DNA from 4 places in the Streptomyces sp. NPDC079020 genome. Region 1 is predicted to be linked to each of the others. Evidence: riboswitches for the same ligand, from Rfam matches in the RefSeq annotation. Region 1 holds a riboswitch; each other region holds the start of a gene.
The links. A riboswitch is a leader RNA that binds a small molecule or an ion and turns the genes downstream of it on or off. The one in region 1 is predicted to bind cobalamin.
Positions count from the first base shown of each region.

Region 2: linked by a shared signal. The riboswitch ahead of metE (5-methyltetrahydropteroyltriglutamate--homocysteine S-methyltransferase) and the one ahead of ACIGJO_RS06000 (ribonucleoside-diphosphate reductase subunit alpha) in region 1 are both predicted to bind cobalamin.
Region 3: linked by a shared signal. The riboswitch ahead of ACIGJO_RS19730 (ABC transporter substrate-binding protein) and the one ahead of ACIGJO_RS06000 (ribonucleoside-diphosphate reductase subunit alpha) in region 1 are both predicted to bind cobalamin.
Region 4: linked by a shared signal. The riboswitch ahead of ACIGJO_RS00295 (cobalamin biosynthesis protein) and the one ahead of ACIGJO_RS06000 (ribonucleoside-diphosphate reductase subunit alpha) in region 1 are both predicted to bind cobalamin.

Region 1 is NZ_JBITUB010000002.1:459,701-466,641, reverse strand. It holds gene ACIGJO_RS06000 (ribonucleoside-diphosphate reductase subunit alpha) at 1-2,002, opposite strand, end outside; cobalamin riboswitch at 2,148-2,277, opposite strand; gene ACIGJO_RS05995 (hypothetical protein) at 2,439-3,104, opposite strand; gene mctP (monocarboxylate uptake permease MctP) at 3,212-4,846, opposite strand; gene ACIGJO_RS05985 (DUF3311 domain-containing protein) at 4,843-5,097, opposite strand; gene ACIGJO_RS05980 (GntR family transcriptional regulator) at 5,441-6,205, opposite strand; gene ACIGJO_RS05975 (sugar ABC transporter substrate-binding protein) at 6,485-6,941, shown strand, end outside.
Region 2 is NZ_JBITUB010000012.1:212,737-219,677, forward strand. It holds gene dgoD (galactonate dehydratase) at 1-660, shown strand, start outside; gene ACIGJO_RS25260 (DUF6351 family protein) at 748-2,904, shown strand; cobalamin riboswitch at 3,043-3,261, shown strand; gene metE (5-methyltetrahydropteroyltriglutamate--homocysteine S-methyltransferase) at 3,422-5,746, shown strand; gene ACIGJO_RS25270 (ArsR/SmtB family transcription factor) at 5,959-6,941, shown strand, end outside.
Region 3 is NZ_JBITUB010000008.1:378,216-385,156, forward strand. It holds gene ACIGJO_RS19705 (PLP-dependent cysteine synthase family protein) at 35-985, opposite strand; gene ACIGJO_RS19710 (MoaD/ThiS family protein) at 985-1,263, opposite strand; gene ACIGJO_RS19715 (putative leader peptide) at 1,390-1,491, opposite strand; gene ACIGJO_RS19720 (ABC transporter ATP-binding protein) at 1,561-2,346, opposite strand; gene ACIGJO_RS19725 (FecCD family ABC transporter permease) at 2,375-3,415, opposite strand; gene ACIGJO_RS19730 (ABC transporter substrate-binding protein) at 3,412-4,455, opposite strand; cobalamin riboswitch at 4,493-4,657, opposite strand; gene ACIGJO_RS19735 (Mov34/MPN/PAD-1 family protein) at 4,692-5,114, opposite strand; gene ACIGJO_RS19740 (amino acid permease) at 5,221-6,651, opposite strand.
Region 4 is NZ_JBITUB010000001.1:50,954-57,894, reverse strand. It holds gene ACIGJO_RS00305 (putative cobaltochelatase) at 1-706, opposite strand, end outside; gene ACIGJO_RS00300 (cobyric acid synthase) at 703-2,394, opposite strand; gene ACIGJO_RS00295 (cobalamin biosynthesis protein) at 2,391-3,335, opposite strand; cobalamin riboswitch at 3,461-3,590, opposite strand; gene ACIGJO_RS00290 (hypothetical protein) at 3,739-3,969, opposite strand; gene ACIGJO_RS00285 (inorganic phosphate transporter) at 3,982-5,241, opposite strand; gene ACIGJO_RS00280 (class II aldolase/adducin family protein) at 5,524-6,192, shown strand; gene ACIGJO_RS00275 (alpha/beta hydrolase) at 6,301-6,941, shown strand, end outside.

The sequences.
Region 1 (6,941 bases):
GGGCGTCCCACACGCCCAGCTGCTTGAGCTCGTCCACCAGATAGGCGTTGACCTGGAGGAACTCACCGCTCAGCGTCTCGCGCTTGAACAGGTTGGAGACCTGCGGCTCGATGCACTCGTACACCCCGGCGATCGAGGCGATCGTGGCGGTCGGCGCGATCGCCAGGAGCAGCGAGTTGCGCATCCCGGTCCGGGCGACGCGGGCGCGCAGGGCGTCCCAGCGCTCCGGCCAGTTCAGCTCGGTGTCGTAGTGGTCGGGGTGCAGCACTCCGCGCGCCGCCCGGGTCTCGGACCAGGCGGGCAGCGGACCCGACCGCTCGGCGAGGTCGCAGGACGCCTCGTACGCGGCGAGCATGATGCGCTCGGAGATCTTCGTGGACAGGGCCCGCGCCGCGGGGGAGTCGAAGGGCAGCCGCAGCTGGAAGAAGACGTCCTGGAGACCCATCGCGCCCAGGCCCACCGGCCGCCAGCGGGCGTTGGAGCGCCCGGCCTGCTCGGTCGGGTAGAAGTTGATGTCGACGACCCGGTCCAGGAAGGTCACGGCGGTACGCACGGTGGCGTCCAGCCGCTCCCAGTCGATGGACCCGTCCGCCACGAACGACCCCAGGTTGACCGAGCCCAGATTGCAGACGGCCGTCTCGCCGTCGTCGGTCACTTCGAGGATCTCGGTGCACAGGTTCGACGAGTGGACGACGCGGCCCGGCTCGGCGGTCTGGTTGGCGGTCCGGTTGGAGGCGTCCTTGAACGTCATCCAGCCCTGGCCGGTCTGCGCGAGCGTACGCATCATCCGGCCGTACAGGTCCCGCGCGGGCATCGACTTGCGGGCCAGCCCCCTGGCCTCCGCCGCGCGGTACGCGGCGTCGAACTCGTCGCCCCACAGGTCGACCAGCTCGGGCACATCGGCGGGCGAGAACAGCGACCACCGGCCGTCCGCGTCGACCCGGCGCATGAACTCGTCCGGGATCCAGTGCGCCAGGTTGAGGTTGTGCGTACGCCGCTGGTCCTCGCCCGTGTTGTCGCGGAGCTCCAGGAACTCCTCGATGTCCGCGTGCCAGGTCTCCAGGTAGACGGCGGCGGCGCCCTTGCGGCGGCCGCCCTGGTTGACCGCGGCGACCGAGGCGTCGAGCGTCTTCAGGAACGGCACGATGCCGTTGGAGTGCCCGTTGGTGCCCCGGATCAGCGAACCGCGGGCGCGGATGCGGGAGTACGAGAGACCGATGCCGCCCGCGTGCTTGGAGAGCCGCGCCACCTGGTGGTAGCGGTCGTAGATCGAGTCCAGCTCGTCCTTGGGCGAGTCCAGCAGATAGCAGGAGGACATCTGCGGGTGCCGGGTGCCGGAGTTGAAGAGGGTGGGGGAGGAGGGCAGATAGTCCAGCCGGCTCATCAGCCCGTACAGCGCGGCGACCTCGTCCAGCGCGCGCACGCTCTCGTCCTCGGCCAGCCCCGAGGCGACCCGCAGCATGAAGTGCTGCGGGGTCTCGATGACCTGCCGGGTGTGCGGGTGGCGCAGCAGATAGCGGCTGTGCAGCGTACGGAGCCCGAAGTAGCCGAAGCGGTCGTCCGCGCCGTCGGCCAGCGACCGCTCGACCATCGCGTCGAGCGCGGCAGCGTGGAGGGCCACGAACCGCGCGGTGCGGTCGGCGATCAGGCCCTCGCGGTGCCCCACGGCGACCGAGGCGGAGAACGACACCGCGCCCTGGCCCGCCGCCTCGCCCGCGATGGAGCGGGTCAGCAGCCGGGCGGCGAGCCGGGAGTAGGCGGGGTCCTCGGAGATCAGCCCCGCGGCCGCCTCGGTGGCCAGCGAACGCAGCTCCGCCTCGTCCGACCGGGCGTTGCGGCCGCGCAGCGCGGCGGCGGCGACCCGTCCGGGATCGGTGTCGGGAAGATCGACGGTGAGGTCCGTCAGGGTCCGCAGCAGTGCGGTTCCCGGTGCGTCGGTCGTGGACTCCGTCGGTTCGGCTGCGGCGGCGGCTGAAACCGGATCGGCTGGCGCGATGGTCACGGGGATTTCCCTCGCTCGGCTGGGGGCCGGCGGGGAACGGGGGCAGCCGGACAGCACGATGCCCGGAACGGGGCAGCACTGCCTACGGCGTCCACCGGCCCATCCGCGAGGCCCGGACGTCTGGGCGTCCGGTTCGGTCGAGCCGGACGCGCTGTCGACAGGTCGTCGGACTTCGGGTGTGCAAAAGCACACTGAATACACCGTTGCGGGACAGTTCCGGATTCGCACCGGATTCCCCTGCGGCGACAGCGAGCACGAGCATACATGTGGGGGCCGCCCGATGAGGCAGCCCCTACATGTTGTGTCGCGAGGGGTGTTGGGCCCTAGGGGGAATGTGGGCCGGTGGGGTGAGCGGGGGCACGGCGGGAAGGGGCTCCGGGCCCGCTCCCCACCCGTTCCGGGCCCGTACGGCGTGCTCTGCCGGCAGCCGGTTCCCTCAGCCGCTCGCTCCCACCTCGTTGTTCGGGGCCCCGTCGCCGACCGGTGGCAGGTCGCCGCGTTCGACGGGACCCGCGCCGGGTGCCTGCCCCGCCGGGGGCAGGATCTCGTCGAGTTCACGGTCGTCCGCGCGGTGCGCCGCCTCGGAGGCCGCGCGCAGGGTGTCGCGGTCGACCTCGTCGCGGGCTCCGCCGACCCGGACGACGACCTCGCCCTCCGCGCGGGCGTACTCATGGCCCTCCGGCGTCGAGCGGTACCAGTTCTCCCCGTCCCGCTCACAGGCCGCCGGTGTGCCCGGGCCCCCGCCGGGCAGCGGGCCCGCCGCGCAGTTCGCCGCCGTCAGCGTGCCGCGCTCCACGGAGAGCTGGACGCGCTTGCCGCCCGCCGCCACGTAGAAGCTCCCGAAGCCGTCGTCGCCCAGGACGCCGACGGACTGCCGGGCCAGGGCGTACCCGGGGACCTCGGTCACATAGACATGGCCGGTGGTGGTCTGGATGGCCGCGGCCCTGGCCTCCAGCGCGGCCCGGCCGGGCACCGGGGCGGAGGGGGCCGCGGCCCCGGGGCCGTCCGCGTCGGGGCCGGGGGCCTGCTCCGTGCCGCAGGCCGCGAGCGTCAGCACCAGCAGCACGGGCCACAGCCCGGGGAGCGGGGAACGAGGAATCATGCCCGCATCCTCGCGTACGGTGACCGCGGTGCACAGCCGGGGAACGGGGCGGGCCGCCGCGCCTCCCGGGGAGACACGACGGCCCGCGCACCCGCGGTTCCGGCCGGTCAGTGACCGCTCGGCGCGCCCACCGTGGCCGGCGGCAGCTCCGCCTTGACGCCCGGGTCGCCCACATCCGCCGTGTAGTCGGCCGGCGAGGTCTCGTCGATGCCCGCCGGGGCCTTCAGCGCGTTCAGGACGAGGGTCAGGACGATCACGACCATCACGTTCAGCACGAAGGCCGTCAGACCGATGTAGCCGATCTCGCCGATTCCCGGAATCTCCTTCGAGGAGCCGCCGAAGTGCTTCTGGGTGGGGCTCGCCACGCCGTACGCGGCGAGCGTTCCGTACGCCATGCCGGCCGCCCAGCCCGCGAGCAGCGCCCAGCGGTGGAACCAGCGGGTGAACAGCCCGCCGACCAGGGCGGGCATGGTCTGGAGGATCCAGATGCCGCCGAGCAGCTGGAAGTTGATCGCGACCGTCTTGTCCATGGTGAGGACGAAGACCAGGGCCCCGACCTTGACCAGGAGCGAGACGACCTTGGAGACCTTGGTCTCCTGGGCGGGGGTGGCGTCGGGTTTCAGGAAGTCCTTGTAGATGTTGCGGGTGAAGAGGTTCGCCGCGGCGATGGACATGATCGCGGCGGGCACCAGGGCGCCGATGCCGATGGCGGCGAACGCCACTCCCGCGAACCAGTCGGGGAACATGTTCTCGAACAGCTGAGGGATGGCCAGCTGCCCGTTGTCCACCTTCACTCCGGCGGCGATCGCCATGAAGCCGAGCAGCGCCAGCATGCCCAGCATCAGGGAGTACAGCGGCAGGATCGTGGTGTTGCGCCGGATCACCTCGCGGCTGCGGCTGGAGAGCGTCGCCGTGATCGAGTGCGGGTACATGAAGAGCGCGAGCGCGGAGCCCAACGCCAGTGTCGCGTAACCCCATTGACCCATGTCGCCGGGGACCAGCGAGCCGCGCGGCTGACCGGTCGCCGGATTCTTCTGGGAGAACGCCTCGCCCGCCTTGGCGAAGATGTCGTCGAAGCCGCCCAGCTTGACCGGTATGTAGATGATCGCCACCGCGATCACCAGATAGATCAGGCCGTCCTTCACGAATGCGATCAGCGCGGGTGCCCGCAGCCCGGACGAGTAGGTGTACGCGGCGAGCACGGCGAACGCGATGAGCAGCGGAAGGTCCTTGATGAACCAGTGCGTGGTCTCACCGCCGCCGACGCCCATGACATCCAGCACCGCCTGGATTCCGACGAGTTGGAGCGCGATGTAGGGCATCGTGGCGAGGATGCCGGTGACGGCGACCGCCAGCGAGAGCCCCCTGGAGCCGAAGCGTCCGCGGACGAAGTCCGAGGTGGTGACGTAGCCGTGCTTGTGCGAGACCGACCACAGCCGCGGCAGGAAGGTGAAGATCAGCGGGTAGACGAGGATCGTGTACGGGACGGCGAAGAAGCCCGCCGCGCCCGCCGCGTAGATCGCCGCCGGGACGGCGACGAAGGTGTACGCCGTGTAGAGGTCGCCGCCCAGCAGGAACCAGGTGACCCAGGTGCCGAACGACCTTCCGCCCAGGCCCCATTCGTCCAGGCTGGCCTCGTTCTCGGCCTTGCGCCAGCGGGCCGCCATGAAGCCGATGACCGTGACGGCCACGAAGAAGAAGATGAAGACGCCGAGCGCGATGCCGTTCACACCGTCCTTCATGCGGAGGCACCCCCCTTGCGGGCGCGCTGGTCACGCTGCCACAGCTTGTACGCGACCATCGTCAGCGCGGCCGAGAGCGGCACCCAGAGCATCTGGTACCAGTAGAAGAACGGGATGCCGATGAACGTCGGATCGACCTTCGCGTACGAACCCACCCAGAGCATCGCCACGAACGGGGCGAAGAGACAGAGCGCGATCACCGCTCTCGTGGGGGTGACCGTCGGTGGTTTCGCCTCGGTGTCTGCTGGCATGTGGTGACTCCGTCCCCTCGCTGATCAACGTCTGCGGTCCGCGTGTGCGGTCCGGCAACGGTGATGTATCGGAGAGAGTCACGGACACGGGAGTCATCCGGTTCACCCGTACGTGCAAGTCCGCGCGCACATACGCGTACCCGTACGTGCACCCGTACGTGCACCCGTACGTGCACGCGTATGTGCACCCGTATGTGCGCCTACGTACGCGGGCCCGCGGGCGTACGCGCGCCCGGAACGCGCGTACGCCCGCGGGCCCGGAACAAGGACAGGTGCGGCGGCCGGGGGAGTCGTCCCCGGCCGCCGCACCTGTGCCCGTCGCCGCCGCCGCGGCGCGACGGCCTCAGTCCGTGGGCCGCTTCAGCCTGGCGACGAACTTGTAGCGGTCGCCGCGGTAGACCGAGCGCACCCACTCCACCGGTTCGCCCTGCCCGTCGATCGAGTGGCGGGACAGCATCAGCATCGGAAGGCCCACATCCGTACCGAGCAGCCCCGCCTCGCGCGGGGTGGCCAGCGAGGTCTCGATGGTCTCCTCGGCCTCGGCCAGCCTCACGTCGTACACCTCGGCGAGCGCGGTGTAGAGAGAGGTGTACTTCACCAGAGAACGGCGCAGAGCCGGGAAACGTTTGGCCGAAAGGTGTGTGGTCTCGATCGCCATCGGCTCGCCGCTGGCCAGTCGCAGACGCTCGATCCGCAGCACCCGGCCGCCCGCCGTGATGTCCAGCAGACCGGCGAGCGTGTCGTCGGCGGTGACATAGCCGATGTCCAGCAGCTGAGACGTCGGCTCCAGTCCTTGGGCGCGCATGTCCTCGGTGTACGAGGTCAGTTGGAGCGCCTGGGAGACCTTCGGCTTGGCGACGAAGGTTCCCTTGCCCTGGATGCGCTCCAGCCGGCCCTCGACGACCAGCTCCTGGAGCGCCTGGCGCACGGTGGTGCGCGAGGTGTCGAACTCCGCTGCCAGGGTGCGTTCGGGCGGCACGGGTGTGCCCGGTGGCAGGGTGTCGGTCATATCGAGGAGATGCCGCTTGAGCCGGTAGTACTTCGGTACGCGCGCAGTGCGCGTACCTGCACCGGTCTCGTTCCCCGAACTGCCCCCGTCGGCGCCCATGGCCCGCCTTCCCGACTGCTGCGTTGCTGCCGTCACCGGCTCCTCCGTCTGTCGCGGCTCACATGGTGGCACGGTCCCGTCACGGGTCGTCGCCCTCCCTTAGGTGTCGGTCCTATAACGGACGCGAGTGCACTTCTTATACACCCTTGACACCCCTAAAGGTCTAGGCCAAGCTCCCGGTACTGGTCTAAACCATTAAAGACCAGGTCCAGCCCCAGCAGTACTCGTCGAATGTCTTCGCGGTGGGCGGGGTTGCAGCATCCCTGAGGAGGGTTTGGCGTGAAGCGCAAGCTCATCGCGGCGATCGGCGTCGCGGGCATGTTGGTTTCGATCGCAGCATGTGGTTCGGATGACAAGGCATCGTCCAAGGACCCCAAGGACCGTAAGGAAGACCTGACGGTCTGGCTCATGGGTGACGCGCAGTCGACCTGGCCGGAACTGGTCAAGGACGTCAACGCCCAGTTCAAGAAGAAGTACCCCAATGTCACCGTCAAGATCCAGTACCAGCAGTGGTCGGACAAGGTGAAGAAGCTCGACACCTCCCTCGGTGGCGACAAGTTCCCGGACGTTGTCGAGCTCGGCAACACCGAGACCATGCAGTACATCCTCAATGGTGCGCTCGGCGAGATCGACCCCAAGAAGTACGAGAACTCGGACACCTGGATCAAGGGTCTGAAGGACACGTGCTCCTTCGAGGGCAAGACCTACTGCGTCCCGTACTACGCCAGTGCCCGTC
Region 2 (6,941 bases), on a different contig from region 1:
GCGCGCCGCTGCCTGCGCGACTCGGTCGCCCTCTTCCACCAGGTGCGCGACGCGGTCGGCGACGAGGTGGAGCTGATCCTCGACGTGCATACGCGCCTGGACCCGCCGGAGGCACTGACCCTGTGCCGGGAGATCGAGGCGGCCCGTCCGTTCTTCGTCGAGGACCCGCTGCGCTGCGAGAACCCGGACAGCTACCGCATGCTGCGGGCCCGCACCGGGGTGCCGCTGGCGGCGGGCGAACAGTACGGCTCCAAATGGGAGTTCAGGACGCTCATCGAGGACGACCTGATCGACTACGCGCGCGTGGACGTCGGGGTGGCCGCCGGTCTGACCGAGGCGAAGAAGATCGCGGCGATGGCGGAGGCCCACCACATCAAGCTCGCCACCCACAACCCGCTGGGCCCGGTCACCGCCGCCTCCTCGCTCCAGCTCAACCTGGCCTGCCCCAACGCGGCGATCCAGGAGCACCAGACCGACCCCGAGCCCAACATCGCCGCCCTCTTCACCGCGCGGCCGACGATCGTGCCGGGGCGGGTGGAACTGAGCGAACTGCCCGGCATCGGCGTCGACATCGACCGGGAGGCGGCGCGCCGGTACCAGGCCCATGCGGCCGAGCGCCCGCACCTGCGCACGGCGGACGGGGCGTTCACCAACTGGTAGCCCCGGGCGGCGCCGGGCAGGGCCGGCCGCAGCCCGTTACGTACATCACACACGATTTCCCACCCCAGGAAGTGAGGCGAGTTCCGCATGTCGTTCACAGGAGCCGCGAGACCGGTCCGGATGGGCCTGGCCGGCATAGTGTTCATGGGCGTGCTGGTCGGCGCGTCGGCGACGCCGGCCGGCAGCCAGGAACGCGAGACGCTGCAGGTGACGGCCGTGTCGTCGCGGCCCGGCGTGGTGTCGGGGAACGACGCCCTGATACGTGTCACGGCGCCCGCTTCCATAGCCGCCGGCAGCATCCGGGTCGAGGTGGCCGGCCGGGACGTGACATCCAGTTTCCGGCCCTCCGGCGACAACACGGTCATGGGCGTGGTGAAGGAGCTGTCCACGGGTGACAACCTGCTCACGGCCACGGCCCAGGGCGCGGACGCCGGGCAGCTGACCCTGAAGAACCACCCCATCACCGGGCCGGTGTTCGCCGGGCCGCACGAGCAGCCGTTCATCTGTGACACCGCCGAGTTCAAGACGGCCACCGGCGTCACCCTCGGGCCGCCGACCGACGAGGACTGCTCCGTCGAGACCCGCGTCGACTACATGTACCGCACCACGGCAGGCAAGTTCGTCGCCCTGCCCGACACGGCCGAACGTCCCGCCGACCTGGCGACCGCCACGACGAGCGCGGGCAACAAGGTGCCGTACATCGTCCGCGTCGAGACCGGCACCATCAACCGGGGCATCTACGAGACGGCCGTGCTGCACGACCCGCTGTCCCCCGCCCCCGACCCGCTGGAGCGCGGGCCGGGCTGGAACGGGCGCCTCGTGTACGGATTCGGCGGGGGCTGCAACGGCGGCTGGTACGTCCAGGGCCGCAACACCGTCGGCATCATGAACGACACGTACCTGAGCAAGGGTTATGGCGTCGCCTCGTCATCGCTGAACGTCTTCGGCAACAACTGCAACGATGTGCTGGCGGCCGAGACCATGAGCATGGTCAAGGAACGCTTCGTGGAGACGTACGGCGAACCGGCCTTCACCATCGGCAACGGCTGCTCCGGCGGCTCGTACCAGACCCACCAGATCGCCGACAACTACCCGGGCCTGCTGGACGGCATCCTCTCCGGCTGCAGCTTCCCCGACGTCGGCTTCGGGACGATCCAGACGCTCAGCGACGCCCAGCTCCTGAACCACTACTTCAAGAATGTCGCGCCGGACGCGTTCACCCAGGAGCAGCAGCGGGCGGTCTCCGGGTTCGGTAAGTGGGAGAGCATCGGCAGCCTGGCACGGGCCGCCGGCCGGATCGACCCCACGGTGTACTGCCCGGCCCAGCTGCCCGTGGCGCAGCGCTACCACCCCGTCACCAACCCCGACGGTGCCCGCTGTGATGTGTACAGCCACGCCGTGAACGTCTACGGCGAGGTGCCGGAGACCGGGAAGGCGCGCAGGCCGCTCGACAACACCGGTATCCAGTACGGACTTGAGGCCCTGAACAACGGGACCATCGGCATCGACCAGTTCATCGACCTGAACCGGCGCATCGGCGGCCTCGACGACGACGCCAAGCCCGCCGCGCAGCGCACGGCCGCCGATCTCAAGGCGGTTCGGCTCGCCTACCGCACGGGCCGCCTGCTGAACGGCGGTGCCGGCCTGGCCGACATCCCGATCATCGACTACCGCGACTACACGGACGACGCCGCGACCGGCGACATGCACATGCGCTTCCACTCCTTCTCCACCCGGGCGCGCCTGGACAAGGCCAATGGCACCCACGCCAACCAGGTCATGCTCACCCGCTCCAGCGGACACGGATTCACCCTCGCCGGGATGGTGGCCGACATGGACAAGTGGCTCACCGGCATCAAGGGGGACCCCGGCGCCGACGCGCCCATCGAGAAGATCGTCCGCAATCGGCCGCAGGGACTCAACGACGCCTGCTGGACCCGCGGCATCGGGGCGACGAAGATCTCGGAGCCCCAGGTGGAAGGCATCGGCAACACCGAGTGCAACACGCTCTACCCGGTGTGGACATCGCCGCGGATGGTCGCCGGAGCCGATGTGGCCAACGACATAGTCAAGTGCCGCAAGCGTCCCGTGGTCAGCACCGACTACCAGGTGCCGGTGACCGACGCCCAGCTCAAGGAGCTGACGGGGATCTTCCCGTACGGTGTCTGCGACTGGTCCGTTCCCGGGGCGGGTCAGCAGGCCCCCATGGGTACCTGGCTCTCCTTCGACGCGGTGACCGGATAGCGGCGCGCAAGCCCTGAAGGCTGTTCCGACAGGCCCCGGTGTCCGTTCACTCCACCGTGCCCGTCATTTCCCCCGCACACCCCCGCCCTCACGCGTCCCGGTATCCGGGCGGGGGTGTGCGGGCGCCGTCTGTCGCCTAGGGTGGCGGACGCAGCTGGTTCGCCCCCGTCAGCCGGACGGGACGCGTCGTAAGAGGGAACCCGGTGGGAATCCGGGACTGCCCCGCAGCGGTGAGTGGGAACGAACGCCGTCATACGCACTGGATCCGGCCGGATCCGGGAAGCGACGGCCAGTAGGAATCTGCCCCGGCAGATGTGCCCGCGAGTCCGAAGACCTGCCCGTTGCCCGTACGCGACCGATCGCGTACGGAGATCCCGGTGACCTCGTGGGCGGGTCGGCGTACATATCGGGCGGCACGTGCGGCAGAACTCCGCGATGTGGTCCGCCCGGTCGGTCGTCCCTTCGCGTCCGCGTCCCGTCCCCGGGATCCAGGACACATCTCGCGAAGGAGAGTTCTGTGACAGCGAAGCCCGCAGCCGCGGCAGCACGGGCCACCGTGTACGGCTACCCCCGCCAGGGACAGAACCGTGAACTGAAGAGGGCCGTCGAGGGCTACTGGAAGGGCAGCGTCGGCGCGGACGCCCTCCGGGAGACCGCGGCGGATCTTCGCCGCTCGAACTGGCGGCAGCTGGCCGACGCAGGCATCCATGAAGTGCCGTCCGGCGATTTCTCGTACTACGACCATGTACTGGACACCAGCGTCATGGTCGGAGCGGTCCCCGAACGGCACCGCGCGCTCGCCGAGGAAGACGCGCTGGACGGCTATTTCGCGATGGCCCGCGGCACCCAGGACATCGCACCGCTGGAAATGACCAAGTGGTTCGACACCAACTACCACTATCTGGTCCCCGAGCTGGGCCCGGACACGGTGTTCACGGCGCACTCCGCCAAGCAGGTCGCCGAGCTGACGGAAGCCCTCGCGCTCGGACACACCGCCCGTCCGGTCCTCGTCGGCCCCGTCACCTACCTGCTGCTCGCCAAGCCCGCGCCGGGCGCGCCCGGGGACTTCGAGCCGCTGACCCTGCTGGACCGGCTGCTGCCGGTGTACGCCGAGGTGCTCGCCGATCTGCGGGCGGCCGGCGCCGAGTGGGTCCAGGTCGACGAACCCGCACTCGTCCAGGACCGCAGCCCTGCCGAACTGAACGCCGCCACCCGCGCCTACCGCGATCTCGGTGCCGCCACCGACCGGCCGAAGCTGCTGGTCGCCTCGTACTTCGGGCGGCTCGGTGAGGCGCTGGGCGTGCTGGCCAAGGCGCCGGTGGAAGGACTGGCCCTCGACTTCACCGAATCGGGCGCCGCCAACCTCGAAGACCTCGCGGCGGCCGGCGGACTGCCCGGCAAGCGCCTGGTCGCGGGCGTCGTCAGCGGACGCAACATCTGGATCAACGACTACGAGAAGTCCCTCGCGACCCTCGGCACCCTCCTCGGCCTCGCCGACCGGGTGGATGTCTCCGCCTCCTGCTCCCTCCTGCACGTACCGCTGGACGCCACCGCCGAGCGTGACATCGACCCGCAGATTGCCCGCTGGCTCGCCTTCGCCCGGCAGAAGACGCGGGAGGTCGCCGTCCTGGCGAGGGGGCTCGAGCAGGGCACCGACACCATCGCCACCGCACTCGCCTCGAACCGCGCCGACCTCGCCTCCCGCGCCGGATCGGCACTGACCAGCGACCCCGCGGTGCGGGCCCGCACCGCCGCCGTCACCGCCGCGGACGCGCGGCGCTCGCAGCCCTACCAGGAGCGGACCGCCGCCCAGCGCGCGCACCTCGGGCTCCCGCTGCTGCCGACGACGACCATCGGTTCGTTCCCGCAGACCCATGAGCTGCGCACCGCTCGTGCCGACCTGCGGGCCGGACGGATCGGCACCGCCGGGTACGAGGAGCGGATCAGGGACGAGATCCGGGAGGTCCTGTCCTTCCAGGAGAAGGCGGGGCTCGATGTCCTGGTGCACGGCGAGCCCGAACGCAACGACATGGTGCAGTACTTCGCCGAACAGCTCACCGGCTGCCTCGCGACCCAGCACGGCTGGGTGCAGTCGTACGGCACCCGCTACGTCCGGCCGCCGGTGCTCGCGGGCGACATCTCCAGGCCGGAGCCGATGACGGTCCGCTGGACGGCGTACGCCCAGTCGCTGACGGCCCGTCCCGTCAAGGGCATGCTCACCGGCCCGGTCACCATGCTCGCCTGGTCCTTCGTCCGCGACGACCAGCCGCTCGGCGAGACCGCCCGGCAGGTCGCCCTCGCCCTGCGCGACGAGGTCACCGACCTGGAAGCCGCGGGCACCTCGGTGATCCAGGTCGACGAGCCCGCACTGCGCGAGACACTGCCGCTGCGCGCCGCCGACCGCGGCGCCTACCTGGCCTGGGCCACCGAGGCGTTCCGCCTCACCACGAGCGGCGTACGCCCGGACACCCAGATCCACACGCACATGTGTTACGCCGAGTTCGGGGACATCGTCGAGGCCATCGACGACCTCGACGCCGATGTCATCAGCCTGGAAGCGGCCCGCTCCCACATGCAGGTCGCCCGCGAACTCGCCGCGCACGGCTACCCCCGTGAAGCCGGACCCGGCGTCTACGACATCCACTCCCCGCGCGTCCCGAGCACGGAGGAGGCCGCGGCCCTTCTCCGTACAGGACTTGAGGCCATCCCGGCCGGCCGGCTGTGGGTCAACCCCGACTGCGGCCTGAAGACCCGCGGCTGGCCCGAGACCCGTGCCTCCCTGGAGAACCTGGTCGCCGCCGCCCGCGAGGTCCGCGCGGAACTGGCCACCGGGAACGGCTGATCCCGCGGAGCCGGGGCGGACACCCGTCGTGTCCGCCCCGGCCCCGCCGTACGCGCCCCTCCGCTCCCACCCGTGCGGCGGCCGAGCGGCGGGTACGCTGCGAGGGTGCGGCGGGGTGTCCGGACAACTCCCCGCCTCCGCGTGATCACTGAACCGACGGATATACGGGCGCGGTCGGCGTCAGCACACCTTCACCTCACGACGGAGCGGCCATGCTGCGGGTGTACTTCACGTCCGAGGATCTGGCACGGGTGCGCGTGGCCCCGGGCCCGGACTTCCTCTGGGAGATCAGCAACAGCGTGCAGACCCTGCAACGGCGCGACGGGGAAAGGGTGTTCGGCGCCTGGCGCCGTTGGGCCCGGCCACGCCTCTCGGGCAGCCGCCGGCTGCTGTCCGGTCTGCTGCCGCCCCGCGGCTACTCACCGGACTTCCTCACCCCCACCTCCGGCGACCGCACGACCATGCAGGCGGCGGTCGACACGTTGATGAGCACTCCGCGCAGCCGCCTGCGCGCCGAGCTGACGCGGTTGTCCTCGTCGTCCCGACTCCCCGGCTGGGTGGGCTCCCTGGCCAGGGGAGACCGGGAAGCCCTCCACCGGCTCGGTGACGCTCTGCACGCCTACCGGCGCGAGGCACTCGAACCGCACTGGCAGCGTGTGCACGCCCATATAGACGCCGACCGCGCCCTCCGCCTGCACAGCCTGCTGGACGGCGGCACCGAGGGGCTGCTCACCGGTCTCGGCCCGCATTTCCGCTGGCGCCCGCCCGTACTGGAGGTCACCTACCCCGTCGATCAGCAACTGCGCCTGGAAGGCAGGGGACTTGTGCTCCAGCCGTCGTTCTTCTGCTGGCCCGCACCGATCACGCTCGCGGACGGGGACCTGCCGCCCGTGCTCGTCCACCCCATCCACCACAACGCCGACTGGGCCGGGACCGCCTCCGACGACCGCGCCACGGCAGCCGCCGGTCCGCTGGGGCCGCTGCTCGGACAGACCAGGGCGGGCGTTCTGCGGGCGGCCCGCACCGGCTGCTCCACGGTCGAGGCCGCCCGGCTGCTCGAGGTGACCCACCCGGCCGTCAGCCAGCACCTCAATGTGCTGCGCGCGGCGGGCCTGATCACCACTGTCCGCAGGGCCGGACGGGCCTTCCACGTCGCGACGGCGGAGGGGCGGGCCCTGCTGGCCACGGAGGAGCG
Region 3 (6,941 bases), on a different contig from region 1:
CGGCTGCCCTCGGCCGCCGCAGGGGCCGGGCCCCTCAGGCCCAGAGCTGGCCGTGCAGCGTTTCGATGGCGGCTTCCGTGGTGGGCGCGGTGTAGACGCCCGTGGACAGATACTTCCAGCCGCCGTCCGCGACGACGAACACGATGTCCGCGCTCTCCCCCGCCTTGACCGCCTTGTTGCCGACACCAATCGCCGCGTGGAGCGCGGCGCCCGTGGAGACGCCCGCGAAGATGCCTTCCTGCTGGAGGAGTTCGCGGGTACGGGCGACCGCGTCGGCCGAGCCGACCGAGAAGCGGGTGGTCAGCACCGAGGCGTCGTACAGCTCGGGGACGAAGCCCTCGTCGAGGTTGCGGAGGCCGTAGACGATGTCGTCGTACCGGGGTTCGGCGGCGACGATCCGGACGTCCGGCTTCTTCTCGCGGAGGTAGCGGCCCACGCCCATGAGGGTGCCGGTGGTGCCCAGGCCCGCGACGAAGTGCGTGACGGTCGGGAGGTCGCTGAGGATCTCCGGGCCGGTGGTGGCGTAGTGGGCGCCCGCGTTGTCCGGGTTGCCGTACTGGTAGAGCATGACCCAGTCGGGGTGCTCGGCCGACAGCTCCTTGGCGACGCGGACGGCCGTGTTGGAGCCGCCCGCGGCCGGGGAGGAGACGATCTCGGCGCCCCACATGGCGAGCAGGTCGCGCCGCTCCTGCGAGGTGTTCTCCGGCATGACGCACACGATGCGGTAGCCCTTGAGCTTGGCCGCCATGGCGAGCGAGATGCCGGTGTTGCCGCTGGTCGGCTCCAGGATCGTGCAGCCGGGTGTCAGACGGCCGTCCCGCTCGGCCTGTTCGACCATGTGGAGCGCGGGGCGGTCCTTGACCGAGCCGGTGGGGTTGCGGTCCTCCAGCTTGGCCCAGATACGGACGTCCGCGGACGGGGACAGCCGGGGCAGACGCACCAGGGGTGTGTTGCCCACGGCTGCCAGCGGGGAGTCGTAACGCATCAGCGCATGCCACCGGCGACGGCCGGGAGGATCGTGACGCTGTCGCCGTCGCTCAGCTTGGTGTCGATGCCGTCGAGGAAGCGGACGTCCTCGTCGTTGAGGTAGACGTTCACGAAGCGGCGGAGCTCGCCCCCGTCGACGACACGCTCGCGGATGCCCTGGTGGCGGCTGTCCAGGTCGACGAAGAGGTCGGCGAGCGTCGCCCCGCTGCCTTCGACCGCCTTGGCGCCGTCGGTGTAGGTGCGGAGGATGGTCGGAATGCGGACCTCGATGGCCATGGCGTGGGCTCCTGTCGGATGCGGGGAAGTGGCGTGGGGCGCGCGTTTCCGCCCCCGCGCTGGGGGGGTGGGGCGTGTGGGTGGCGCTCGGACCGCGGCTCAGGCCGTGCGGCTCACGGGCAGGCGTCAGCCGGGACAGATCGCGCTGGAAAGCCTGCACAGGTCGACGTGCAGCCGCGCGACGAGCAGCGTGCCCGGCGTCTTGATGCTCACGTCATGGGGAACCATGCGGTCATCGTATCGATTCCCGGCCGGAAATCCGGAGTGTGATCTCGCATGGTGGATGACAGACGTTCACTATGCGGAACGGGTGCCCTCGCCCGGGAGGTAGACGACGGTCGGGGCGCCCGTCGTGGGGTGGGTGGTGACCTCCGCGGTCACTCCGTAGACGTCGGCCAGCAGGTCCGGGGTGAGGACCTCGGCGGGGGTGCCCGAGGCGACGACCCGGCCGGCCCGCAGGACGTAGAGGCGGTCGCAGTAGTACGCGGCGAGGTTCAGGTCGTGCAGGGCCAGGAGGTTCGTCGTGCCGAGTCCGCGGACCAGCGAGAGGATCTCCAGCTGGTAGCGGATGTCCAGATGGTTGGTGGGTTCGTCCAGGACGATGAGGGACGGCTCCTGGACGAGCGTCCGGGCGACCAGCGCGCGCTGGCGCTCGCCGCCGGAGAGGGAGGCGAACGCACGGGACGCGAGTGCGCCGATGCCGACCCGGTCGAGGGCCGCGGCCGCCAGTTCGGTGTCGGCGGCGGTGTCCGCCTCCCAGAAGCGTTTGTGCGGGGCCCGGCCCATGGCGACGACCTGCGCGACGGTCAGTTCGAAACCGGCCTGGCCGTCCTGCGGGACGGTGGCGATCCGCCGGGCGCGGGCCTTGACGGGGAGGCGGGCGAGGTCGTCGCCGTCGAGCAGGACCCGGCCGTGGGTGGGGCGCAGGGTTCCGTACACACAGCGCAGCAGGGTGGTCTTGCCGCTGCCGTTGGGGCCGACGAGGCCGACCGTCTCACCGTCGGCGGCGGTCAGGTCGACGGAGTCCACGAGGTGCCGGCCGCCGGTCCCGTACGAGAGGCCTTCGGTACGCAGACTGGTCATGCGGGAACTCCTTCGGGGCGAAGGCCGGTCATGCCGGGGCTCCTTCGGGGCGGCGGCGGAGCATCCAGAGGAAGAACGGGCCGCCGGTCAGGGCGGTGAGGACGCCGACCGGGATGTCCTGGGGAGCGGCGACCGTGCGCGCGGCCAGATCGGCCAGGACCAGGAAGACCGCGCCGCCCAGCGCGGCGACCGGGAGCAGGGCCCGATGGCCCGCGCCGACGGCCATCCGGGCCATGTGCGGCACCATCAGGCCGACGAATCCGATCGCCCCGCTGTAGGCGACGAGGGCGCCGGTGAGCAGGGAGGCGAGGACGAAGACACCGGCCCGGAAGCGTGCGGTGTCGAGCCCGAGGACGGTGGCACCCTCCTCGCCGACGAGCAGCAGGTCGAGCGGACGGGCGAGGGTGAGGAGCAGCGCCGTACCCGCGACGAGGACGGCCGAGGGGAGCGCGAGCATGTCCCAGCGCGCGGCGCCGAGCCCGCCGAGGGTCCAGTAGAGGACTTCCTGGAGGTGGTCGGCGCGGGCGGAGGTGACCAGGATGAGGCTGGTGAGGGCGGAGAGGATGTAGGAGACGGCGACTCCGGCCAGCACGAGCCGGTTGGTGGTGAGGCCGGATCCGCCGCGGGCCAGGGTGTAGACGAGCAGGAGTGAGGCGAGCGCGCCCGCGAAGGCGGCGGCCGGGATGGTGACGGTGGTGGCGAGGCCCGCGCCGACGCCGAGGACGATCACGAGGACCGCTCCGGTGGAGGCTCCGGAGGAGACGCCCAGGAGGAACGGGTCGGCGAGCGGATTGCGCACGAGCGCCTGGAGGACGGTGCCGACCACGGCGAGTCCGGCGCCGACGACGACGCCGAGCAGGACCCGGGGCAGCCGGACGTCGAGGACGATCGTACGGAACGGGCTCGGGCCGGCCCGCCCGGTCAGGATGTCCAGGACCTGGCCGGGCGGGATGCGGACGGAGCCGAGGGCGAGCGCGGCGAGGACGGCGGCCCCGAGGACGACGGCGAGGGCGCCGAGGACCAGGGCGCAGCGCAGCCGGCGCGGCGCGGCTGGGGTGCGGCAGCTCACGGTGCGGTGGCCGGGTCCGTGGCTTCCTTCGTGGGTGAGTCCCCGGGTATCTCCGGGTGCAGCTGGGCGGCGAGCTTGCCGACCGCCGCGGGGGCGCGCACGCCGAGCACCGCGTCGGAGAGCGGGAGGACGGCGAAGCGCTTGTTCCTGATCGCGGGGACGTCGGCGAGTGCCGGGTCCTCCAGGAGGCGCTTCTTCTTCTGGGCGACGGTGGTGGAGCCGTAGTCGTAGATGACGATGACGTCGGGCTTGCGTGCGACGACGTTCTCCCACGAGGCGTCGCCGAACGGCTTGTCGAGGTCGGCGAAGACATTGCGGCCGCCGGCCCGGGTGATCAGCTCGTTGCCGATGCCCTTGCCGCCCGCGGTGAACGCGGTCTTGTCGCCGCTGTCGTAGACGAAGACGGAGACCGGCCGGGCGGACTTGAGCCGCTCGGCCGCGGCGGCGTTGGCGGCCTTCGCCTCCTCGATCCACGCGTCGGCGCGCGCAACGACGCCGAAGGTGCGGCCGACCTCGCGGACCTCCTGGTAGAGGGTCTCCATCGCGGTCGCGTCCCTGGCGCAGTACTCGGTGTTGAGCCGGGTGTCGATGCCGGACTTCTTCAGCGCCTCGCGGCTGCGGCCGTCGCCCGCGGTGAACGCGGTGGAGTAGCCGCCGTAGACGAAGTCGGGGTCGGCGGCGAGCAGCTTCTCGTACGAGGGGTACTCCCCGGCCAGGACCGGGATGGCCTCGTACCGGTCCTCGTACTCCGGCAGGACCTTGTCGTCGAGGTAGGCGGTGCCGACCATGGACTTGGCGAGCCCCAGTTCCAGCATCACTTCGGTGACGTGCTGGTTCATGGTGACGGCACGCTTCGGCGGCGCCTTGTACGTCGTGGTGACACCGCAGTTCGTGACGGTGTACGGGAAGCCCTCGGCGGAGGGTCCGGTGGCCTCGGCCGAGCCCGCGGAGCCGTTGTCGGCGTCCGTGGCGGAGCAGGCGGTGAGGGCGAGCGGGAGCAGCACGGCGGCGGCTATGAGCGCGGGGGTGCGCCGGGACATGGCAGGGCCTCTCCGGGGGATTTCCGCGTCCCCTGGTCGGTGCGAGAAGGCGGCAGGCCAGTTCCTGACTGCCGAGCCCCGGTCCTGGTGGACGGGGTTCGGTCACAGTGGCGGGACCGTGCCGGACTTGCACCGGCTTCCTGGTTCCTGCCGCCCCTTGGGTCTGGGTGCAGTGTGCCAGACCTGATCGCGACGCAGGCGGGGCGACCCTCGGCGGGTGTCCCCTCGGGCGTCCTTCAGCAGGCGTCGACGACCTTGACGTCCTCTTCGGTGATCTCGCCGTCCACGATGCGGAACGAGCGGAACTGGAAGGGGCCCGCGTCGTCGGTGTCCGCGGTGGAGACGAGGACGTAGTGGGCGCCGGGTTCGTTGGCGTACGTCACATCGGTGCGGGAGGGGTAGGCCTCGGTCGCCGTGTGCGAGTGGTAGATGATCACGGGCTCCTCGTCGCGGTCGTCCAGGTCGCGGTAGAGCTTGAGGAGGTCGGCCGAGTCGAACTCGTAGAACGTGGGCGAGCGGGCGGCGTTGAGCATGGGGATGAAACGTTCGGGCCGTCCCGTTCCGGCCGGTCCCGCGACGACTCCGCACGCCTCGTCGGGGTGGTCCGCGCGGGAGTGGGCCACGATCCGGTCGTGGAGCTCCTTGGTGATGGTCAGCATGGCGCCCAGGATAGGACCGGCCTCCCGGGCAACGGACCCGCCCGTACCGGGGAGTGGTACGGGCGGGTCCGCATGCCGGACGCTCCGGCTCGGGCGGCCGCGGGTGTCAGCTCTTGATGAACGCCGTGTTGCCGGGGTTGCGGGCCTTGAGCACCAGATACGAGACGCCGAGGATCAGGGCCCAGACCGGTGCGCAGTACAGCGAGACCCGGGCGTCCTTGTCGATGGCCATCATCACGACGACCATGCCGATGAAGCCGAGCGCGAAGACGCTGGTGTACGGGGCTCCGGGCGCCTTGAAGGCGGACTGCGGGAGCACCCCCCGGTCGGCCAGCGCGCGGAAGCGGAGCTGGCAGAGCAGGATCATGACCCAGGCCCACATGCCGGAGATGGTCGCGAAGGAGACGACGTAGTTGAACGCCTCGCTCGGCCACTGGTAGTTGATCCAGACGCCGACGAGCATCAGCGCGGCCGAGAACGTGGTGCCGGCGAACGGCAGGCCGTTCCTCGTCAGCCTGGTGAAGGCCTTCGGGCCCTGCCCGTTGAGCGCCAGGTCACGCAGCATGCGGCCGGTGGAGTACATCCCGGAGTTGCAGGAGGAGAGCGCCGCGGTCAGGACGACGAAGTTGACGATCGCCGCCCCCGCCACGAGGCCCATCTCCTCGAAGGTCTTCACGAACGGCGAGACGCCCGGCTTGAACGTGCTCCACGGCACCACCGAGAGGATCATGATCAGCGCGCCGACGTAGAAGACGGCGATGCGCCACGGCACGGTGTTGATGGCCTTGGGCAGGACGGTCGTGGGGTCCTTGGACTCGCCCGCGGTGACGCCGACGAGTTCGACGGCGAGGAAGGCGAACATCACGATCTGGAGGGTCATCAGCGTGCCGGTGATGCCCGAGGGGAAGAATCCGCCGTCGTTCCAGAGATTGGCGACGGTCGCGTTGTCGGCGGCGTCGGAGAAGCCGATCGTGAGGACTCCGGCGCAGATCAGGATCATGCCGATGATCGCGGTGACCTTGACCATCGAGAACCAGAACTCCAGCTCACCGAAGAGCTTCACGGAGATGAGGTTGGCGCCGTACAGAATGAAGGTGAAGACGAGTGCCGACAGCCACTGCGGAATGTTCCACCAGTACGTCATATAGGTGGCGGCGGCGGTGACTTCGGTGATTCCGGTGAAGACCCAGAAGAGCCAGTACGTCCATCCGGTCACGAACCCGAAGAACGGGCCGAGGAATTCCCGCGCGTACTCCGAGAAGGAGCCGGAGACCGGGCGGTACATGAGGAGTTCGCCCAGGGCCCGCATGATGAAGAAGATGACCAGGCCCGCGATCGCGTAGGCCAGGATGAGGCTGGGACCGGCCCGGTCGATGGCTTTGCCCGCACCGAGGAAAAGCCCGGTGCCGATGGCTCCGCCGATGGCGATCATCTGGATCTGGCGGGCACCCAGGCCGCGCCGGTATCCCTCGCCGCTGTTTCCGGCACCCTCGGCATCGTCGCCTGCGTGCCCCTTGTCGACCTGTGCCGATGTCATGTGGTGCGCCTTTCTCCACGCCGATCCGCGCCTTCACAGGCGACGGATCAGTTCCTGATCCCCCCGGATATGGATGGAGTGCCGTCGGCGTTCGGCCGACTTGTAGCGCCCCCGGGAACAGGGATGGCGTCCCCGGGTGGTCGTGAAGATTTATCACGGGCTCCCGGGCGACCCACGGGACATTGTGTGGCGCACACCACAGGAAAAAGCGGACAAGAGTTTCCAGCCGCTGCAAAGTCGACTGTTCGGGTGACGTGATCGTTATTCCGATTTGAGCGTCCGCTGAGCGA
Region 4 (6,941 bases), on a different contig from region 1:
CCTCCTCCTCGGCCCACCGGGCGGCGAACGCGACCGGGTCGTCGTCGTGGGCGAGCCTGCGCCGCACGACCTCGACCCGCTGATCGGTGTCACGGGACGCGGCCACCTCGACCGTGAGCCCGAACCGGTCCAGCAACTGGGGCCGCAGCTCGCCCTCTTCGGGGTTCATCGTGCCGACCAGCAGGAAACGCGCGGCGTGCCGTACGGAGACGCCCTCGCGCTCGACGTACGAAGCGCCCATCGCCGCCGCGTCCAGCAGCAGGTCCACGAGATGGTCGTGGAGCAGGTTGACCTCGTCCACGTACAGGATCCCGCGATGCGCGTCCGCCAGCAGCCCCGGCTCGAAGGCCTTCACGCCCTCCGAGAGCGCCCGCTCGATGTCCAGCGCGCCGACGAGCCGGTCCTCGGACGCGCCGACCGGCAGTTCCACGGTCCGCGCGGCCCGCGACACGCCCGTCCCGTCCCCGTGGGGCCCGTCGGGACACGCCGGATCGGGCGCCCCCGGGTCGCACGAGAAGCGGCACCCGGGCACCACGGAGACCTCCGGCATGAGCGCGGCGAGCGCCCGCACGGCGGTGGACTTGGCGGTTCCCTTCTCGCCCCGTACGAGCACCCCGCCGACAGCCGGACTGACGGCGTTCAGCAGCAGTCCGAGCCGAAGATCGTCCTGCCCGACGATCGCGGTGAAGGGATACGGCGTACTCACAGGGCCTCCTTGTTGACATCCGACACTTCAAGGGCCGCTCCGGGCCCGTCCGGCGCTCCGGGCCCGTCGGGCCCGCGCACCGCGTTCCGGGCCGTACCGGGCCCGTCCGGCGCTCCCGCGTCCCGTGCGCCCGCGGACGCGCCCCCGCCCACTCCGGGCGCCCCCGCCCGCGGTGCCGCCGCCCCCGGTGCCCCCGGGGCGATGAACGGCAGTCCCGCGGGCGCGCCGCCCTCGATCAGCCGCCACAGCGCGTCCGTGTCCGCGTGTTCCTCCACCAGATCCCCGAGCCGGTCCAGCTGCTCCTCCCGCAGCACCCCGAAACTCGTGTCCGGCGCGGCGACGAACCGCCGGCCCGCCGCCCGTGCGACCTCCGCGAGGAACCGCCGCCGGAACGCGTCGCTCTCCAGCGACCCGTGCCAGTGCGTCCCCCACACGGCACCCACCCGGCAGCCGTCCAGGAACGGCTCACCGCCGCGCACATCGGCGACCCCGTGGTGGATCTCGTATCCCTCCACCGGCTCGCCGAGCGCCGTACCGGCCGGCCGGGCGAGCGTCTTGGCCCGCTCGAACCGGATGCGTACCGGCAGCAGTCCCAGCCCGTCGACCACCCCGGCCCGCGACTCCACCTCGTCCTCGATCCGCTCCCCGAGCACCTGGAACCCGCCGCAGATGCCGAGCACCGGCCGTCCCTCGGCCGCCCGCCGCACCAGCGCGTCGGCGAGACCCCGCTCGCGCAGCCACGCCAGTGCCCGCACGGTGCCGCGCGTGCCGGGCACGATCACCAGGTCCGCGTCGGCCAGCTCCTCCGCCCGGTCCACGAACCGCACCACCACGCCCGGCTCGGCGGCCAGCGCGTCCACATCGGTGAAGTTCGACATCAGCGGCAGGGCACACACCGCCACCCGCAGCACGTCCTCGCCGTGCGGCGGCGCGACGACCGACTCCCGTACGGCTCCGCGCATCGAGACGCGCAGGCCGTCCTCCTCGTCGATGCCCAGCCCGTGCGCGAACGGCAGCACCCCGTAGGTCCGCCGCCCCGTCAGCCCGTACAGCATGTCCAGGCCCGGCTCCAGCAGCGAGACATCGCCGCGGAACTTGTTGACGAGATAGCCGGCGACCAGTGACTGGTCCTCGGCGCTCAGCAGCGCCGTCGTACCGAAGAACGAGGCGAAGACGCCGCCGCGGTCGATGTCCCCGACGACCAGCACGGGGAAGCGCGCGGCGCGGGCTATGCCCATGTTCACGATGTCGGTGCGCCGCAGATTGATCTCGGCAGGACTGCCCGCCCCCTCGCAGATCACGGCGTCATACGTGCCCCGAAGCTGTTCCAGGCAGTCCACGACCGTCCCGAGGAGGGCTTCCTGCCGTCCCCCGTGGTAGCCGCGGGCGCTCATCTCACCGACCGGCTTCCCCATCAGGACGACCTGGCTGGAGCGGTCGCCGCCGGGCTTGAGCAGCACCGGGTTCATCAGCGCGGACGGCTCGACCCGGGCGGCCTGGGCCTGCATCGCCTGGGCGCGCCCGATCTCCGCGCCCTCGCGGGTGACGAACGAGTTGAGCGACATGTTCTGCGCCTTGAACGGCGCGACCTTCACGCCCCGGCGTACGAGCCACCGGCAGATCCCTGCCGTGACGACGCTCTTGCCCGCGTCCGAGGTGGTCCCGGCGACCAGGAGTCCGCCGCTCATTTCGCTCTCCGTCCCGCGAGCAGCCGGCCCGCCACGCATACGCCCAGGGCCAGCGCGCCCACCCGGCGCGACAGCCGTACCGCCCGTTCGATGTCGGCGCTCTCCACGGCCCGGCCGGCCGCCCCGTTGAGCACGGGCCGGTGCTCGACCCGCCCGGCGTACGCCAGGGTCCCGCCGAGCCGTACGCCGAGAGCCCCCGCGAACGCGGCCTCCACCGGCCCCGCGTTAGGGCTCGGATGGCTGCCCGCGTCGGCCCGCCAGGCCCGTACGGCCGCACGGGGCCGTCCTCCGGCCACCACGGCCAGCGCGGCCGTCAGCCGGGCTCCCGGCCCGCCCGCCAGGTCGTCCAGGCGGGCCGAGGCCCAGCCGTAACGCCGGTAGCGGGGCGACCTGTGGCCGACCATGGCGTCCAGCGTGTTGACGGCCCGGAAGCCGACGAGCCCGGGGACCCCGCCCAGAGCGCCCCAGACGAGGGCGCCGACGACGGCGTCCGAGGTGTTCTCGGCGACGGACTCGACCACGGCGCGGGCGATCTGCTGCCCGTCCAGCGAGTGGGGGTCGCGGCCGCACAGATGGGGCAGCCGTTCCCGGGCCACGTCGAGGTCCCCGGCGGCGAGCGCACCGGAGACGGCGCGCGCCTCACGGCCCAGCGACGTACCGCCGATCACGGACCAGGTGGTGGCGGCGGTCAGCGCGACGGCCAGGGCGGGGCGGTCCCGTACGGCGCGGGCGGCCAGCGCGGCGGCCCCCACGGCGCCGCCGGCGCAGACGAGGGTGTGCAGGGCGCCCCATCCGCGGTGGTCGCGCCAGAGCAGGCGTTCGGCCCTTGCCGCGGCCCGGCCGAATCCGGCCACGGGATGTCCCCGGCGGGGGTCACCGAGCAGGGAGTCGGCGATCAGGCCGGCCGTGGCGCCGTACGCGAAGATGCGGTCGGCACGCATGGCTCAGCCGGCCGGGGTACGGGAGGTTCCCGCAAGGGGTGACACAGGTTCCGGCGCACGGCAGCCAGGCATGGCGTATGTCCTCACTCAGGGTCCGCGCCCTGGTTCGACGTGACCGGCGACGAGAGTCTCCTGGCTTCCGGATCCGCAGTTCCCCCGGCCTTCCAGTCCGCGTGGGCGGACCGTGACTTCCGATGGGGGACTGCTCCCCGGTGACAGTGGCGGGACCGCGCCGGATTCGCACCGGCTTCCTCTGCTGTCGCCGTAAACGGCTCCGGCAGTCCACCACGCTGTGAGAACGCCCGTCAACTTGCCGTTGACCTGCGGAGCCGCAGTGTGCGCAGACGCACACCGGGCCGGACACACAGTGTGTGTCCGGCCCGGTGGAGGTGCGGTGTTCCGGTCAGGCGACGATCAGATAGATCCCGTACGTGACCGCCGCCGCGCACAGCGCGAAGCAGAGGTACGCGCCGGCGCGGGCCGGGGTGAACGAGCCGCCGGAGGCGCCGTTCCGCGCCGTCGACGCCTGCTTGGAGAGGCCGACGATGCCGAGGGTGAAGAGGCCGACCAGCGCCACGGTGACCACGAGGCTGACGCCGAAGACGGAGGCGAGAGCTGCCCAGTCGATGTTCATACGGATCTGTCCTTACACCGTGGCGGGCCGCGCCGGATCGGCGGGCGTACCGGCCGGAGCCGGGATGGTGGACGTGAGGTCGGGACCCGTGGTGCCGACGGGCGGCGGGGTGACGGCGGCGATGGCCGTGGTGACGACGCCCGCAGGCTCGTCCTCCGGGCCGCCGCCGGTGACGTTGGTGTGGTCGACCGGCTTGCGGCGCGACAGCAGCCAGATGGCGCCGGAGCCCGCGACGAGCAGGACGGCGACGACGCCGACGCCCCAGCCGCCCTGCTTGGTCAGGAACTCCGCGCCCGCGCCGACCAGGCCCGCGGCCGGCAGGGTCAGTCCCCAGGCGACGAACATCCGGGTGGCCGTGGACCAGCGGACCACGCCCCCCTGACGGCCGAGGCCCGCGCCCATCACGGCGCCGGAGCAGGACTGGGTGGTGGAGAGCGAGAAGCCGAGGTGGGAGGAGGCCAGGATGACGGTGGCCGCACTGGTCTGGGCGGCGAAGCCCTGCGGCGGCTTGAGGTCGGTCAGGCCGCTGCCCATGGTGCGGATGATGCGCCAGCCGCCGAGGTACGTGCCCAGGGCGATGGCGACACCGGCGGAGACGATGACCCAGACCGGCGGGTTGGAGCCGGGGGCGAGGACGCCGCCGGTGACCAGGGCCAGGGTGATGATGCCCATCGTCTTCTGCGCGTCGTTGGTGCCGTGGGCGAGCGAGACGAGACCGGCCGAGGCGATCTGCCCGGCCCGGTAGCCCTTGGCGGTCGACTTCAGCTGTCCCTCATCGGTGACCTTGCGCCCGATGCGGTACGTCAGCTTCGTGGCCAGCAGCGCGGCGAGACCGGCGACGACCGGCGCGGCGATGGCGGGCAGCAGCACCTTGGTGACGACGGTGCCGCCATTGATCGAGGACCAGCCCGCCGACATGACCGCGGCGCCGATGAGGCCGCCGAACAGGGCGTGCGAGGAACTGGAGGGCAGGCCGACCAGCCAGGTCAGCAGATTCCACAGGATGGCGCCGACGAGCGCCGCGAAGATGACCTCGGTTCTGAGGCCGTCCTCGTTGACGATCCCGCCGGAGATCGTCTTGGCGACCTCCACCGACAGGAACGCGCCGATCAGGTTGAGAACGGCGGACATCGCCACCGCTGTCTTGGGCTTCAGGGCGCCGGTCGAGATGGTGGTGGCCATCGCGTTGGCGGTGTCGTGGAAACCGTTCGTGAAATCGAACACGAGAGCTGTCACGATCACAATCGCGAGCAGCAGCGTGATGTGTTCCATTTACCCAGGCAATCGTTCGACGTCAGTGGCTCGTGGACCGTAGGCAACCTGGGTGAACGGAAGATGAACTGGGCGGGGCGCTGTGGTGACTCCAAGCGGATTGGATCCCCTCCGCTTGTCTGCTCGCGAGGTGGAACGACGCACCTGGGGCGGTACGAGGACTGCGCTTTGCCGGGCCTTGGTGAACATTTGAGGACGCGTTTTTTCACCCGGAAGAGATTCCGGTCACCCGGCGCCCGGTATCACCCCCGCCGCCCCGGCGCAGCCCTTAGGGTGCCCCGCATGAGCGTGAGCGGTCAGCCTCGGGAAGAAGCGATCGAACGGGCCTGGCGGGGCGTGGTCGACACCGCCCGCCGGTCCGCGGCCGACGGGCTGGTCGTCGGGACCTCGGGCAATGTCTCGGCACGTGTCGGCGGGACCGTCCTGGTCACCCCCAGCGGGGTGCCCTACGACCGGCTCGGCCCGACGGACGTGGTCGGCGTCGACCTCGAAGGGCGCCGGGTCCTCGGCGATCTCGCCCCGACCAGCGAACTCCCCCTCCACCTGGCGGTCTACCGCAACAGCGACGCGGCAGCCGTCGTGCACACCCACGCGGTGCACGCCACCGCCGTCTCCACCCTGGTCGAGGAGGTCCCGCTGGTGCACTACGCGGCGGCCATGCTCGGCGGCCCCGTCCGCACCGCTCCCTACGCGCGCTACGGAACGCGGGAGCTGGCCGACAACATGCTCGCGGCCCTGCGCGACCGCACCGGCTGCCTCCTGCGGAACCACGGCACCGTCACCTACGGCGACAGCCTCGACCAGGCGTACGACCGCACCGCGCAGCTCGAATGGCTGTGCAGGCTCTGGCTCACCGCGAGCTCCGTGCCGGGCCGGAGCCCGGCCCTGCTCTCCCCGGCCCAGCTGCGCGAGGTGACCGAGGCCCTGAAGGGATACGGCCAGCCCGGCTGACCCTCCCGCGCCCGCACCGGACCACGCCGGGCCCGCCCGCCGCCGCGCCCCGCACCGGACGGCCCCCGCCCGCTGGCACCGGACCGGGCCCGCCACGACACTGAAGCAGTGCGCCCGGCAACAGCGACGGCAGCGGCCGTCACCACGATTCTCGGCGTCGGCGCGGCTGCGGTCGCGGCCGGCCGGTACGCCAGCGACGCCGCCCTCAAGGTGCCGTCCGGCCGTGCCCTCCCCGCCGACCGCAGACTCACCGTGCACGCCACGGCGGCCGGACAGGTCACCCTGACCCGCTCGTTCGCCGCGCTCCGGCCCGGCACGTACGGGCTGAGGGGCCCCGGTGTCCACGCCGTCGTCGGACCGGTCGTCGAGCAGGCGCCGCACGCCCCCGACACCGTCGTCCGCAGACTGGAACGGGTCGGCCAGGGGGTCCTGGAACCGGGCGCCAGGGTCCGCATCACCCCCGAGCTGTACAGCGGCGACCCGGGCAGCGCCCTCGGCCTCGGCCACAAGGAGGTCGAGATCCCCGGCGAACTCGGTCTCCTGCCCGCCTGGTTCGTCCCCGGCGCCCGCGACACCTGGGTGATCACCGTGCACGGCCTCGGCACCACCCGGGAACACCCCATGAACCTGATGGGCTTCCTGCACGCCCAGCGGCTGCCCGTGCTCGGCCTGGCCTACCGCGGCGACGCGGGCGCCCCCCGCCCCACCGACGGCCTCGGCCACCTCGGCGCGTCCGAATGGCGCGACCT